2 regions of the Solibacillus sp. FSL W7-1436 genome follow, and region 2 is predicted to be linked to the other one. Evidence: a T-box and tRNA genes for the amino acid it is inferred to sense, from the RefSeq annotation. Region 2 holds a T-box; the other holds one or more tRNA genes.
The links. A T-box is a leader RNA that pairs with one kind of tRNA and senses whether it is charged. The one in region 2 lies ahead of cysS (cysteine--tRNA ligase), so its partner is inferred to be a tRNA-Cys.
Positions count from the first base shown of each region.

Region 1: it encodes a tRNA-Cys, which carries the amino acid that the T-box ahead of cysS (cysteine--tRNA ligase) is inferred to sense. The anticodon was not compared.

Region 1 covers NZ_JBBOWV010000001.1:803,715-811,761, reverse strand. Annotated here, with positions in the region: rRNA gene MKX73_RS04165 (23S ribosomal RNA) at 1-1,154, shown strand, start outside; rRNA gene rrf (5S ribosomal RNA) at 1,277-1,392, shown strand; tRNA gene MKX73_RS04155 (tRNA-Asn) at 1,407-1,482, shown strand; tRNA gene MKX73_RS04150 (tRNA-Ser) at 1,492-1,583, shown strand; tRNA gene MKX73_RS04145 (tRNA-Glu) at 1,600-1,674, shown strand; tRNA gene MKX73_RS04140 (tRNA-Val) at 1,703-1,778, shown strand; tRNA gene MKX73_RS04135 (tRNA-Met) at 1,797-1,871, shown strand; tRNA gene MKX73_RS04130 (tRNA-Asp) at 1,875-1,950, shown strand; tRNA gene MKX73_RS04125 (tRNA-Phe) at 1,971-2,046, shown strand; tRNA gene MKX73_RS04120 (tRNA-Thr) at 2,054-2,129, shown strand; tRNA gene MKX73_RS04115 (tRNA-Tyr) at 2,136-2,219, shown strand; tRNA gene MKX73_RS04110 (tRNA-Trp) at 2,230-2,303, shown strand; tRNA gene MKX73_RS04105 (tRNA-His) at 2,336-2,411, shown strand; tRNA gene MKX73_RS04100 (tRNA-His) at 2,451-2,526, shown strand; tRNA gene MKX73_RS04095 (tRNA-Gln) at 2,549-2,623, shown strand; tRNA gene MKX73_RS04090 (tRNA-Gly) at 2,635-2,709, shown strand; tRNA gene MKX73_RS04085 (tRNA-Cys) at 2,715-2,788, shown strand; tRNA gene MKX73_RS04080 (tRNA-Leu) at 2,832-2,912, shown strand; gene nagB (glucosamine-6-phosphate deaminase) at 3,369-4,100, shown strand; gene MKX73_RS04070 (DMT family transporter) at 4,133-5,011, opposite strand; gene MKX73_RS04065 (S66 peptidase family protein) at 5,140-6,051, shown strand; gene MKX73_RS04060 (DIP1984 family protein) at 6,282-6,791, opposite strand; gene MKX73_RS04055 (B3/B4 domain-containing protein) at 6,805-7,494, opposite strand; gene queG (tRNA epoxyqueuosine(34) reductase QueG) at 7,595-8,047, shown strand, end outside.
Region 2 covers NZ_JBBOWV010000001.1:1,274,415-1,282,461, reverse strand. Annotated here, with positions in the region: gene ispD (2-C-methyl-D-erythritol 4-phosphate cytidylyltransferase) at 1-457, shown strand, start outside; gene ispF (2-C-methyl-D-erythritol 2,4-cyclodiphosphate synthase) at 572-1,048, shown strand; gene gltX (glutamate--tRNA ligase) at 1,280-2,740, shown strand; T-box leader at 2,842-3,063, shown strand; gene cysS (cysteine--tRNA ligase) at 3,156-4,559, shown strand; gene MKX73_RS06480 (Mini-ribonuclease 3) at 4,560-4,973, shown strand; gene rlmB (23S rRNA (guanosine(2251)-2'-O)-methyltransferase RlmB) at 5,111-5,839, shown strand; gene MKX73_RS06470 (NYN domain-containing protein) at 5,844-6,356, shown strand; gene sigH (RNA polymerase sporulation sigma factor SigH) at 6,451-7,074, shown strand; gene rpmG (50S ribosomal protein L33) at 7,152-7,298, shown strand; gene secE (preprotein translocase subunit SecE) at 7,340-7,525, shown strand; gene nusG (transcription termination/antitermination protein NusG) at 7,706-8,047, shown strand, end outside.

The sequences.
Region 1 (8,047 bases), 470 kb from region 2:
AGAAGCCGCAGTGAATAGGCCCAGGCGACTGTTTAGCAAAAACACAGGTCTCTGCAAAACCGTAAGGTGACGTATAGGGGCTGACGCCTGCCCGGTGCTGGAAGGTTAAGAGGAGCGGTTAGCGCAAGCGAAGCTGTGAATTGAAGCCCCAGTAAACGGCGGCCGTAACTATAACGGTCCTAAGGTAGCGAAATTCCTTGTCGGGTAAGTTCCGACCCGCACGAAAGGCGTAACGATCTGGGCACTGTCTCAACGAGAGACTCGGTGAAATTATAGTACCTGTGAAGATGCAGGTTACCCGCGACAGGACGGAAAGACCCCGTGGAGCTTTACTGTAGCCTGATATTGAATTTTGGTACAACTTGTACAGGATAGGTAGGAGCCAGAGATCTCGGAGCGCCAGCTTCGAAGGAGGCGTCGGTGGGATACTACCCTGGTTGTATTGAACTTCTAACCCATGCCCCTTAGCGGGGTAGGAGACAGTGTCAGGCGGACAGTTTGACTGGGGCGGTCGCCTCCTAAAGAGTAACGGAGGCGCCCAAAGGTTCCCTCAGAATGGTTGGAAATCATTCGTAGAGTGTAAAGGCATAAGGGAGCTTGACTGCGAGACCTACAAGTCGAGCAGGGTCGAAAGACGGGCTTAGTGATCCGGTGGTTCCGCATGGAAGGGCCATCGCTCAACGGATAAAAGCTACCCCGGGGATAACAGGCTTATCTCCCCCAAGAGTCCACATCGACGGGGAGGTTTGGCACCTCGATGTCGGCTCATCGCATCCTGGGGCTGTAGTCGGTCCCAAGGGTTGGGCTGTTCGCCCATTAAAGCGGTACGCGAGCTGGGTTCAGAACGTCGTGAGACAGTTCGGTCCCTATCCGTCGTGGGCGTAGGAAATTTGAGAGGAGCTGTCCTTAGTACGAGAGGACCGGGATGGACATACCGCTGGTGTACCAGTTGTCTTGCCAAAGGCATCGCTGGGTAGCTATGTATGGACGGGATAAGTGCTGAAAGCATCTAAGCATGAAGCCCCCCTCAAGATGAGATTTCCCATTACGCAAGTAAGTAAGACCCCTGAAAGACGATCAGGTAGATAGGTTCGAGGTGGAAGTGCGGCGACGCATGCAGCTGACGAATACTAATCGGTCGAGGACTTAACCACATTTTATTGCACAAATTCAATGAACCGTTTATCCAGTTTTGAAAGAATGAAAAATTATTGTAATAAATACTTGACAAACAAGAAAAGTATGGTATAATAAGTAATGTCTTTCGAATAAATAGTCTAGTGATGATGGCAAAGAGGTCACACCCGTTCCCATACCGAACACGGAAGTTAAGCTCTTTAGCGCCGATGGTAGTTGGGGGCTTCCCCCTGTGAGAGTAGGACGTCGCTAGGCTGTTATAAAATTATTCCGAAGTAGCTCAGTTGGTAGAGCATCCGGCTGTTAACCGGCAGGTCGCAGGTTCGAGTCCTGCCTTCGGAGCCATTAAATCTTGGAGAGTTGTCCGAGTGGCCGAAGGAGCACGATTGGAAATCGTGTATGCGGGTAACCCTGCATCAAGGGTTCAAATCCCTTACTCTCCGCCAGGCTTATTTATATTGAGGCCCGTTGGTCAAGTGGTTAAGACACCGCCCTTTCACGGCGGTAACACGGGTTCGAATCCCGTACGGGTCACCAAAAAGATACATAAGAAGTATCCAGCAGTGGAGGATTAGCTCAGCTGGGAGAGCACCTGCCTTACAAGCAGGGGGTCGGCGGTTCGAGCCCGTCATCCTCCACCATTAAACAAATAATATTATCGCGGGGTGGAGCAGTGGTAGCTCGTCGGGCTCATAACCCGAAGGTCGCAGGTTCAAGTCCTGCCCCCGCAACCAAATGGTCCCGTGGTGTAGCGGTTAACATGCCTGCCTGTCACGCAGGAGATCGCCGGTTCGATCCCGGTCGGGACCGCCATTTTTAAAACATTAAATTGTGGGTTTGTAGCTCAGTTGGTAGAGCATTAGATTGAAGCTCTAAGTGTCGGCGGTTCGATTCCGTCCAAACCCACCATATTTTTGCCGGTGTAGCTCAGTTGGTAGAGCAACTGACTTGTAATCAGTAGGTCGAGGGTTCGACTCCTTTCGCCGGCACCATTACCTGGAGGGGTAGCGAAGTGGCTAAACGCGGCGGACTGTAAATCCGCTCCTTAGGGTTCGGCGGTTCGAATCCGTCCCCCTCCACCATCCTTTTGATAGGGGCATAGTTTAAAGGTAGAACTACGGTCTCCAAAACCGTCAGTGTGGGTTCGATTCCTACTGCCCCTGCCAAATAACTTAAAATTACTTAAAATAATATAGTGGCGGTTGTGGCGAAGTGGTTAACGCACCTGATTGTGGTTCAGGCATTCGTGGGTTCGATTCCCATCAGTCGCCCCATTTTTATTTAGGTTTAAGTATTAAAATTATATTATAATGGCGGTTGTGGCGAAGTGGTTAACGCACCTGATTGTGGTTCAGGCATTCGTGGGTTCGATTCCCATCAGTCGCCCCATTTTATATTAAATTTTGAATATTGGGGTATAGCCAAGCGGTAAGGCAACGGATTTTGATTCCGTCATGCCCTGGTTCGAATCCAGGTACCCCAGCCATTTTTTTATTTGCGGAAGTAGTTCAGTGGTAGAACACCACCTTGCCAAGGTGGGGGTCGCGAGTTCGAACCTCGTCTTCCGCTCCAAATATGGCGGCATAGCCAAGTGGTAAGGCACAGGTCTGCAACACCTTTATCACCGGTTCAAATCCGGTTGCCGCCTCCATATTTTTCTTAATCGGAAATCCGATTTTTTTTTACCTTATTTTGCCGAGTTGGTGGAATGGCAGACACGACGGACTCAAAATCCGTTGCCGCGAGGCGTGTGGGTTCAAGTCCCACACTCGGTATCAGTTCAATACAACAGAAAAAACCCTTCAAAGCTTTTATAGTCTTTGAAGGGTTTTTTTGGCTTTCAGTGACTTATTTTAAATGTAGTATAAACTTTTATTTCATCAATTCACCTTTGAAAAATCCTGTAACAATAAATTATTGCAGTAAATTAACTGAAGAAAATTATTCTATAAATAATAAAATTGTAAAAGGGGTCTTTCTACTTCCTAAAGTGAAATAAAGTTATTCAATATATTCATCCGCTTACTCCGTTTATATTTGGAAGGTGCATAAATTATATATATTTTGCGGCATTACACGCTCTTTTTATAGGAAATAAGATGTTTTTTTCTAGCTTCTTAAAAAAGTTTACTATAGAATGAACACTATAATGCAAGGCATATAAAATGAAGAAAATATTATTAAAATAATAATAAATGTCTATTTTAATGAGGAAGTAGGGAATTGGATAAATGAATGTAGCAACAAATTTGAAATGGATTGAAGCGGCGAACTATGATGAGATGAGTAAAATTGCCGCAACAATTTTTATAGATCAATTGAAAAAGAATAATGCAACAGTACTTGGTTTAGCTACGGGAGGGACTCCGGAAGGCTTTTACAAAGAACTGGTTGCAGCATACAAAGAGGGCAAAATCTCTTTTGCACAGGCGAAATCTTTTAACCTGGATGAATATATCGGCATTAATCCGGCAAATGAGTCGAGTTACCATTATTATATGGATCATCATCTGTTTCATCATATTGATATGAAACGTGAAAATATAAATTTACCAGCAGGCAATAAAACGAATTTAGAAAAGGCTGCAGCTGAATATGATGCGATGATCAAGGCAGCAGGAAATATTGATATACAGCTTTTAGGAATTGGTGTGAATGGACATATTGGTTTTAATGAACCGGGGACATCTTTCGATTTAGGTACAAATATTGTAGAGCTTGCACAATCTACACGTGAAGCGAACCAAGTTTATTTTGATTCCATTGACGATGTGCCGACACATGCCATTACAATGGGCATCAAGACAATTTTGAGTTCCAAAAAGATTGTATTGTTAATTTCGGGTGCTTCAAAACAAGAGGCCTTTGATCGTTTGCGCAGTGGGATAGTAACAGAAGACTTCCCTGCAAGCGCTCTGCACAATCATCCGGATGTAACCGTTATTTATACAGATGTTAAATAAAGTAAAGGAGTGCATACAATGTGCACTCCTTTTTATTTTATTGCTGAAATAAATACCCCTGCAATAACTGCAATCCCACCGATTACTTGGGCAAGAAGGAGTTGCTCATTTAAAAACAGGACGGCAAAGATTGTAGCGAATACTGGAATAAAGTTCAGGTAGATACCGGCTTTATTTGCGCCTAAAGAGACAACGCCAGTGTTCCAGCTTAAAAAGGCAATAATAGAAGCAATGATTCCTACATATATGATTGCCCCGATTGTCGAAGCGTTCCATACGATTGCCTGTGACGTTGTAAGTTGTTCATATAGGGCAAATGGGAGTAACATAATAGCTCCGATTGCGATCGTCACTAAAAATGTTGAGTACCCAGGCAATTTACCAGCATATTTTTTAATCAGTAATGAATAGACACTCCAGCACACTACCGCAATTATTACGATTAAGTCGCCTTTGTTGAATGAAAATGAAAGCAGGCTTTGCAAGGAGCCCCCTGATATAATAAAGAGCACCCCGGCTAATGACAGCAGCGTGCCGGTCAACTGGAATTTTGTTAACCGTTCTTTTAAAAAGATGAAGCTCAGTATGTATATAATAATCGGTGTTGATGAATTCATTAATGATGCATTGATGGACGTTGTATAATGTAAACCGATATAAACGAGCGTATTGAAGGCTGCTACTCCTGTTAGTGCTAAAATGATGACTGCATCCCAATGCTGTCTGAGCGCAGGCCATTCTTTTTTCGTACGTTGGTAAGCAATAGGAAAAAATACGAGAAAAGCGACAATCCATCGTAAAAAGGCAAGTGTAATCGGAGGAATATCTCCGGAAACAGCTCGTCCAATTACAAAGTTACCGCCCCATAATAAAGTAGCTAAAATGAGCAGTAGCTGTGGTGGAAATTTCATTATTATACATCTCCTTATATTGGAAAAATGATTTTACCTATTATAGGGACAACCACATGGAATTTGCAATGCGCTTTACATAAAACGCTATGATACAATAGCGACAGAAGTAAAAGGAGGTCATTAACATGAAAATTCGACCAGCAAGATTACAGCACGGCGATACTGTAGGTTTAGTTAATTTAAGCAGTCCGCTTAAGATAGAATCATTAGGTGATAAATTAGCGTTTTTAGAAGAGCTGGGTTTAAAATATAAGCTTGGAAATACGGTGCAGGCATATGAAGGCTATCTGGCAGGTACCGATGAGGAGCGGATTAAAGATTTCCATCAGATGATTGTTGATCCTGAAGTGAAGGCAGTCTTTTTATTGACGGGAGGCTATGGAGTTTCAAGAATTATCGATAAAATAAGCTACCCGTTAATCGAGGACAATCCGAAAATTATTTGGGGCTTTTCCGATGTGACGGCTCTACATACTCAAGTAAACGAGTTTGCAAATTTAGTGACATTCCATGGTCCGATGATGTCCAGTCCAAAAGGGGAGCTGGATACTCTTTCTAAAAAGATGTTCCAGCAGCTGTTCCAACCGATTGAAATTCAGTATACGGAAAGTATTTCACCATTAACGACCGTTGTGCCGGGAGTTGTACGCGGCGAATTGACAGGCGGAAATTTAAACCGTATTGTCAGTACACTTGGGACGAAATTTGAAATTGATGTGCGCAATAAAATTTTACTGCTTGAAGACATAGGGGAAACAATCGAGCAAATTGATTTAATGCTGAACCAGCTGCGTCTTTCAAGAAAGCTGGAGCTTGCAGCAGGCTTTGTTATAGCAGACTTTAATATGTCGGATGATACATACAGCTATGAAGATGTATTGAAGGTAATCGAAGGGTATTTGAAGCCGTTTAACAAACCAGTGTTGGCCGGGTTTAAAATTGGCCACTGCGAACCGAATATTGCGATTCCATTAGGTGTGGACGTAATATTGGACGCTGATGAAAAGGCATTAAGAATTTTACCGGGTGTAGAATAGGAATTATATGTTTTAAAAGCAAAGACACCTTTTCACAAATGTGAGCAGGTGTCTTTTAATAACGAGCGAGCAAAATTACTCTAAAAGTTTGTGTTTGCCTTTACTATGGTTGGTTATGAGTGAAAGGTAACATTGTAAACGGTAAAGAGTGATTGGTTTGACTAGTTGTTGGAAATGCCGAAGCATAAATCGCTCGTTATTACCTAGTTTGGAGTCTCACCGCCCCAGGTTTAGAAATAATTGCTGTCGTCAAAGTCGATTTCAACTTGATAGTTTTTGGCATTAATTAAATTGGAAAGGCGATGTGCTTCCTTTTCAAGCTCGTTTGCGCGGTTCCGATATGTCATTGGATCGTACAACGCCACGCGGTAAAGCATTGCATCACCGGAATTATGGTAAAAAGCTTCTTTCTCTTCAGAACCAAGATTTTTACAAAATTGTGCTTCTGCGCGCAATTGGCTGGCCAGTTCAATCGCTTCGACAATGGGCATTTCCTCATCTTTAAATACAACCGTATTGTCGATGTTCGCACGGTAGATAAGGGCATCAAGCTTACGTGAATCATAGCGAAGCTCTTTTAGCTCAGCTTCAAGCATTTCAAGAGAATAGTCAGGGGTTTTTGGCTGTTCGCCTTTTTCAATGATGACATGTGTTAATGAATGTACTTGTATTGTGCGTTCCTGAATTCTCTTCGTTATTATACTTTTTAATTTTACTGCCTCAGCTAAGTTAATACTCAAATGATTCCACTCCTTAAAATTGAACTTTTGAATTTTCCTTTGCTAGAATATGTACTTCATATTCGCCACCGCTAATTTGTGTAAACATGTTCCCTGCACTGCTCAATAGTTTAGTTGCTTCTTCTTCACTTAAGGAAGGGCGTAAATAAAAGATTTGCAGCGCATTTGTCGTAGCTTCTGTTACGGCCGTTCTTTTTGAATCAACAAAGGGGCTGCCGAATGGGCCGAGCGCATCTTTTGAATGGATGATATTCTCCAATGAATTGAAGCGTCCGTTAATCCCTTCATAGCTTGTTGTCTCATTGCCTACTTCGATTTCCACATCGCCTTCAATAGCATTTAAATCATAGATACCAACAGGAATCTCGAATTGCAGTGAGAAGAAGTTGTTTAAATCAACAGCCGAATGGAACGGTGCTAAATATTGCTGTTTAGCGATACGTCGCATTAAACTTTCCGCAGAGTGACGGTACCGGTTCGGATCACCGCCGAAAGCCTTCCAAAGCTGGCGCCACTCTTTAATGCCAGGTCGTTCTGTCACAGGTTTTTCCTGTAATTCCAAATACAGATTTTCCTGATAAAGTTGTGTGCGTCCTTTAATCATTTGAGGAGATTCTTCAACGATAATTTTGCTATAATGGATGAGGCCAATTTTTAATTGTTCATTTACAGAAAAAAGAGCTTCATTTATTGAAATATTCATGTAGAACACCTTCTTACATTGTTTTTAATGGGAAAAATACTAAATTATGTAATACGAAATAAATTTATATTTATTGTATCATTTGAAAGGAGCATGTGAAATGAAAGTTCATCAACTTCAAGAAGATTTAGTGAAATATGCAGCATCCATTGGTGTTGATAAAATCGGATTTACGACCGCTGCTCCGTTTCATGAATTGAAGAATCGTCTGCGTCGTCAGCAACAATTAGCATACCAATCGGGCTTTGAAGAAGCAAATATAGAGCTGCGGACAGAGCCTTTAAAATTATTAGATGAAGCAGAAAGTATTATTGCGATTGCCATTGCGTATCCTTCCCGAATGCAAGATGCCCCACAAGGGAAAAAAGGGGAGCGTCGCGGCATCTTTTGCCGTGCTTCATGGGGGATTGATTATCACACGGCAGTCCGTGAACGTCTGCAGCTTATTGAAGCCTGGCTGCAGGAACGTGTGCCGAATGTAAAGGTGAAATCAATGGTCGATACCGGGGAACTGGTGGATCGTGCGGTTGCCGAACGGGCAGGAATCGGCTGG
Region 2 (8,047 bases):
TATGCCTACAGGCGGTGAAGAACGCCAACATTCAGTGCATTCATGCATAAAAGAAATGAATGCAGTGGATGTTGTCCTTGTTCATGACGCCGCACGTCCTTTTATTACGATTCCGAAGATTAACGAACTTGCAGAAGTCGCTTATGAAAAAGGGGCAGCGATTGCAGGTGTTCGTGCAAAGGATACGATGAAAGTCGTCCATAATGGTCTAATTAAAGCAACTGTTGACCGCGAATCGTTATGGATGGTTCAAACACCGCAAGCGTTCCGTTACGAAATTTTGGCAGAAGCTGAAGACCTGGCAGAAAAAGCAGGTTTTTTAGGAACGGATGAAGCGATGCTTGTGGAACGTTTAGGCCATGATATTCATATTGTGGAATGCAGTTATGAAAATGTAAAAATGACAACGCAGGAAGATCTGGTTTTCGGGGAAGCTATTTTAAAACAACGAAAATAGCAGATACTTAAAAAAGTTTGCGGGGCTTTTTCCGGACAAGTTGATTATACTAATGATAATGAGATTAGCAGAAAGAAGGTGAAAGCTAGCTTACGAATGTAGGCTGGCAACGATATGTTTCGAATTGGACAAGGATTTGACGTTCACGAATTTGCAGAAGGACGTCCATTAATTTTAGGTGGTATTACGATTCCACATGAGCGCGGCTTAGTAGGTCATTCGGATGCCGATGTGCTTTTACATACAGTTACAGACGCGGCATTAGGTGCAATTGGTGAAGGGGATATTGGCCGTCACTTCCCTGATACGGATCCGGAGTGGAAAGACGCCGATTCGGCGAAGCTGCTCGAATACATTTGGAAGATGGTTGAAGAGCGCGGATATAAATTAGGCAATGTGGATTGTACGATTATGGCACAGCGTCCAAAAATGGCCCCGTATATTTCACAAATGCAAAACCGAATCGCACAATTATTGAATGCGGAACCTTCGCAAGTAAATGTAAAAGCGACAACAACAGAGAAGCTGGGCTTTGTCGGCCGTGAAGAAGGAATCGCAGCAATGGCAACGATTCTGTTAGTTAAAGCATAAAGTGAAACTTATCTACCCGTTAATGCTGGATAAAATTGAGGGCGTGTGTCAAAAATCGGCACACGCTACTTTAATTTAACAACTTACAGTGGTAGAATGGTTAAAGTTTAAAAGACATCTATTGTGCCGATAGTGGACAATATAATGTCCGTTCATATACATATAAAAGTAAACTTTTTTTATATGCGAAAAAGGTCGAGCGTTTTGACGCTAAAATTAGGAGGCAATATTATGACGAAAACAGTTCGCGTTCGTTATGCACCATCGCCAACAGGATTCTTACATATCGGTGGCGCACGTACAGCTTTATTCAATTATTTATATGCAAAACATCACAACGGTACTTTTGTAGTACGTATTGAAGATACAGATATTGAGCGTAATGTAGAGGGTGGGGAAGCTTCTCAACTTGATAATTTACGCTGGTTAGGTATTATGCCGGATGAGTCTATTGATATCGGCGGACCATATGCACCTTACCGTCAAATGGAGCGTCTTGATATTTACAAAGAGCATGCAGAAAAAATGCTTGAAAACGGACAAGCGTATAAATGTTTCTGTACTTCAGAGGAGCTTGAAGCATCACGCGAAAAACAAAAAGCGCAAGGTGTTGCTGCACCTGCATATGATGGGAAATGCCGTCATTTAACTGCAGAGGAAGTTGCTGAAAAAGAAGCTGCTGGTATCCCGCACACAATTCGTATGCGTGTTCCTGAAAATGTTACGTATCGTTTCACTGACTTAGTTCGCGGCGAAGTATCATTCGAATCAAAAGATATCGGCGACTGGGTACTTGTAAAAGCAAACGGTATCCCAACATACAATTATGCGGTAGTGCTGGATGATCACTTCATGGAAATTACACATGTATTCCGTGGTGAAGAGCATTTATCAAACACACCAAAACAAATGATGATCTTTGACGCATTCGGATGGGAATATCCGCAATATGGTCATATGACATTAATCGTAAATGAAGAGCGTAAAAAATTATCAAAACGTGATGAGTCAATCATCCAGTTCGTTACACAATACAAGGACCTAGGCTACTTACCGGAAGCGATGTTTAACTTCTTTGCATTACTTGGCTGGTCACCTGAGGGAGAAGAAGAAATCTTCTCACATGACGAATTTGTAAAGCTGTTTGATGAAAAGCGCTTATCAAAATCACCATCAATGTTCGATAAAACAAAATTGACATGGATGAACAACCAGTATATTAAAAAAATGTCTCATGAAGAGGTAGTTGCTTTAGCGTTGCCGCACTTGCAAAAAGCCGGCTTACTTCCGGAAGAATTATCTGAAGAACAACATGCATGGGCTTCTGATTTAATCGCTCTTTACCATGAGCAAATGAGCTTCGGGGCAGAAATCGTAGAGTTATCGAGCCTATTTTTCACAGAAGAAATTGCATATGATGAAGAAGCAAACGAAGTGTTGGCTGGTGAAACAGTGCCGGCTGTTATGGCTTCATTTAAAACTCAATTAGAAGCTTTGGAATCTTTTGATGCCGCTTCGATTAAAGCAGCTATTAAAGCTGTTCAAAAAGAAACGGGCGTAAAAGGGAAAAATCTGTTTATGCCAATCCGTGTTGTGACGACTGGTCAAACACATGGTCCGGAACTGCCGAATGCCATCGCTTTACTTGGCAAGGAAAAAACAATTGCCCGTGTTGAAAAATTTGCACAGTAATCCATTTTGAAACATTTGGAATTAGCTACCGGATTGTTCATATGGATATAATGATTGATTTTTCTGAAAATAGATGTAAAATGAATGTAAATTGCATAAAAGATAGCACGTTGAGAAGGAGAAGTACGCTGCGCACCCCTTATTAGAGAGGATCACCACCGGCTGAAAGTGATCCAGGTTAGGGCAAAGCCGAAATGCACCTTTGAGTATTTAACTGAAATTGAAGTAGGTTAAATCGATTTGTCCACGTTACAGGACTTCAAGCGGAAAAAGTATTGTTGCTTTTTCAACCAGAGTGGAACCGCGCATCTAGCGTCTCTGTCACCTTTTCAAGGTGATGGAGGCGTTTTTTTAATTAAAATTACAAATTAACCCGATAGAATTTTTAAGAGTACAATGAAAAAGGAGAGGCAATATGACGATTCAAATTTTCAATTCGTTGACAAGACAAAAAGAACCATTTATTCCGTTGGAGGAAGGTAAAGTAAAAATGTATGTATGCGGACCAACTGTATACAATTACATCCATATTGGAAATTCCCGCCCGGTAATCGTCTATGATACAGTACGTCGCTATTTACAGTATGCAGGTTACGAAGTGAAATTCGTTTCAAACTTTACCGATGTGGATGACAAAATTATTAAAGCAGCAAATGAGTTGGGCGAAGAAACATCTGTATTAACAAATCGTTTTATTGCTGCTTATTTTGAAGATATTACGGCACTTGGATGTCAGAAGGCTGATGCGCACCCGCGTGTAACAGAACATATGGATGATATTATCGCGTTTATTGAAGTTCTGATCGACAAAGGCTATGCATATGAATCCCAAGGTGATGTTTACTACCGTACACGTAAATTTAATGGTTACGGAAAATTAAGTCACCAATCGATCGATGATTTAAAAGTGGGAGCGCGTATTGAAGCGGGCGAGAAAAAAGAAGACCCGTTGGATTTCGCATTATGGAAAGCTGCAAAAGCAGGCGAAATTAAATGGGCATCACCATGGGGAGAAGGACGTCCTGGATGGCATATTGAATGTTCTGTAATGGCGCGTGAGCACTTAGGTGATACAATCGATATTCACGCAGGTGGACAGGATTTAACATTCCCTCACCACGAAAATGAAATTGCCCAATCCGAAGCGCATAATGATAAAACATTTGCGCGTTATTGGATGCATAATGGCTATATTAATATTGATAATGAAAAAATGTCGAAATCACTGGGTAATTTTATATTAGTGAATGATATTCGCAAGCAAATCGACCCGCAAGTGTTGCGTTTCTTTATGCTGTCAGTTCATTACCGTAATCCGATTAACTTCGCTCAGGATTTAGTGGAAGCAGCGAAAAGTGGTTTAGACCGAATTCGTACATCCTATACGAATGTCGAGCACCGTCTCACATCTTCGGCAAGTTTAGGGGATAACAGCGAGCAGTGGCTTGAAAAAATCAGTCAGATTAAAGTTGATTTCGAAAATGCAATGAATGATGACTTTAACACAGCAAATGCGGTTTCAGCATTATTTGAACTTTCCCATATTGCCAATGTGTATTTAAACGAAGCGAATACGGATAAAGAAGTATTACAGGCAATTTTAACGATGTTTGATACAATTGGAAATGTACTGGGTATTCATATAAAAGTAGAAGCAGGCTTACTCGATGAAGAAATCGAGGCATTAATCGAAGAACGTAACCAAGCCCGTAAAAATCGTGATTTCGCTCGTTCAGATGAAATCCGCGACCAGCTGCTGGGCATGGATATTGTTCTTGAGGATACTCGTCAAGGTACACGCTGGAAACGAGGACAGTAAATGCAAAACTTAACACCACATGATGTCATACAGTTAAATGCACTGGCGCTCGCTTATATGGGCGACGCCGTGCTTGAACAAAGAATTCGGGAACATTTAATATTGTCGGGCCGTGCAAAGCCTAACACATTGCATAAAGAAGCTACGAAATATGTTTCGGCCAAATCCCAGTCCAATATTGTGCATCGCATGATTGAAGAGAATTATTTAACAGAAGAAGAGCAAGCTGTTTTCCGTAGAGGACGCAATGCCAAATCAGGATCTGTTCCAAAAAATACAGATGTCCGCACATATCGTAACAGCTCAGGATTTGAAGCAGTTTTAGGCTTCTTATTCCTCAGCAAAGAACATCATCGCGCAAATGAAATAATCGATTACGCAATCGAGATTGTCGAACAGGCAAAAGGAGTGTAACTATGGCAGAGAAAAGACAGCAAAATCGTAAACCAAAAGATTTTAAAAGTCGCGATAAAAAAGCAGATACTTTTAAAACTCATGAGAAAAAGCAACAAGAAAAACCGCAAACTGCCCAGGAAGAATTATCAGGAGAAATGATTGCAGGGAAAAATCCGGTACTTGAGGCACTTCGCGCAGGCCGGGAAATCAATAAGCTATGGATTGCTGAAGGCGTTAAAAAAACAGGTGTACAGGAGCTGATGGACTTAGCGAAAGAGCAAGGTGTCCTTGTTCAGTTTGTACCAAAGCAAAAGGTCGACAAACTTGCAGAAAACCATCAGGGAATTGTGGCATCGGTCGCGGCATATGACTATGCAGAATTGGACGATTTGTTTGAAGCAGCAAAGGCAAAAAACGAAGATCCGTTCTTTTTAATATTGGACGAGTTGGAAGATCCGCATAACTTAGGATCGATCATGCGTACAGCAGATGCAATCGGTGCACATGGTATCATTATTCCAAAACGCCGCGCAGTCGGTCTGACAGCAGTTGTTGCTAAAGCTTCAACAGGTGCCATCGAGCATGTACCTGTTGTGCGTGTAACCAATTTAGCCCAAACGGTGGATGAGCTAAAAGACCGCGGTGTTTGGATTGCCGGAACAGACGCAAAAGGTTCGGCAGATTATCGTAAAATGGATGCAACATTACCGCTTGCATTAATTATTGGTAGTGAAGGTAAGGGAATGAGCCGTCTTTTGAAAGATAAATGTGACTTCTTATATCACTTGCCAATGGTCGGTCATGTGACATCATTGAATGCTTCCGTAGCAGCGGCATTACTTATGTATGAAGTGTACCGCAAACGACAAGAAGCTAACGGATGAGGTCATGCAGAACATATTGCTAGTAGACGGCTATAACATGATTGGTGCATGGAGTGAGCTTCGGCCTTTACGCGAGCCTCACTTCGAGGATGCACGTGATCGGTTAATTGAACGAATGGCGGAGTATAAAGCACATACAGGCTGGCGCGTTATCGTTGTATTTGATGCCCATCTTGTCCCGGGCACGGAGCAGCTGTATATTCAGCATGCTGTGGAAGTGCTTTATACACGTAAAAATGAAACAGCGGACGAGCGCATTGAAAAGTTATCAAACGAATTAAAAGGACGGAAAATCCAAATACATGTTGCAACATCGGATATGACTGAACAAAACGTTGTATTTGGTCATGGTGCATTGAGAAAATCAGCACGTGAGCTTGAAATTGAAATGCAAATTATTCAATCTAAAATTTCATCCAAAGTAAAAGAATCGACCGACGAAAAACCGGCCTCAAGAATTAAGCTATCTAAAGAAGTAGAACTGCAGTTTGAAAAATGGAGAAGAGGGCTCAAGTAATAGATTGCCCGTAATTTCCAATTAAGTTATACTATTCCTAATTATTCTAGCGTAACTGAGGTGATTTTCATTGCTTAAAAGTGAGAAGTTACAAATGGTACTACGTTTTGAACATTTGACAGATGAAGAGCTTGTAGAACAAGTGCATCTTGGCAATACAGATGCGCTAGATTTTTTGATTTCAAAATACCGATTGTTTGTTAAAGCGAAAGCACGGTCGTATTTTTTAATTGGTGCAGACAAAGAAGATATTATCCAAGAAGGAATGATTGGCTTATATAAGGCGATTCGGGATTTTAAGGAGGACAAGCTGGCGTCATTCCGTGCCTTTGCAGAACTTTGCATTACACGGCAAATTATTACGGCAATTAAAACAGCTACTAGACAAAAGCATATTCCGCTAAATTCATATGTTTCTTTAGATAAGCCAATTTACGATGAAGAATCAGAGCGTACGCTGATGGATATTATTACGAGCCCGATTTCAGACGACCCTGAGTATTTGATGATCAATCGTGAAGATTATCTTTATCTGGAAGAGAAGATGGCCGAAGTGTTGAGCGAACTTGAACAGCAAGTATTGGTTCGTTATTTGGAAGGCCAATCCTATAATGAAATTTCTGAAGAATTGGACCGACATGTAAAATCCATCGATAATGCATTACAGCGGGTGAAGCGTAAATTGGAGCGTCATCTTGAACTAAAAGAAATAACTTAAACACCATGAGCCTTTATTGACAGTGGGAAATTTAGGTGTTAGTCTTTAAAGGACAAACTGCCGAAAAGGTGATAAACATGGCAAAGAAAGTCGTTTTAAGTTGCGAAAAGTGCGGTTCAAGAAACTATAATGTCCCGAAAAAAGAAGGGGCAACCGAGCGTTTAGAACTGAAGAAATTTTGCTCTCATTGCAATGAGCATACAATGCATAAACAAACGTTATAAATGAAACATAGATTAATTCGTTGTTCGGAGGTTAGGCAAAGATGAGTAAAGTAACAAACTTTCTACAAGAAGTCGGCTCGGAAATGCGCAAAACAAGTTGGCCGAAAAGTAAAGAGTTAACGAAGTATACGGTAGTGGTTGTTTCAACAGTTGTCGTGATGGCGTTATTCTTTACAGCAATAGATTTAGGAATCTCAGAATTATTCCGTTGGTTCTTGTCTCTGTAAGCTATATCATGTTAATATTTCGAAATAGCCCGTCCATGCCATATAACGGGTTTTTTCATTTGTTAAAAAATGCTGACAGCTTAATTTAAAGAAATAGATTATTGAAGTTTTGTGAATAGGGAAATATATACCCTAACACACTTAATGTAAAGGAGGGACGGACGATTTAGTCCTACCTATATGGAGAAAAATTGGTATGTAGTTCATACGTATTCAGGTTATGAAAACCGAGTGAAAGCAAATCTTGAAAAACGCGTGGAAACGATGGGAATGCAAGATAAAATTTTCCGTGTAATCGTAGCTGAGCATGAAGAAATCGATGTAAAAGAAGACGGTAAGAAAAAAGCGGTAATGCGTAAAATCTTCCCGGGTTACGTTTTAGTAGAATTAATCATGACAGATGATGCTTGGTATGTTGTTCGTAATACACCTGGCGTTACAGGATTTATCGGTTCTTCAGGCGGCGGTGTAAAACCGACTCCGTTATTACCGGAAGAAGCGGAACGTCTGCTTGCGCAAATG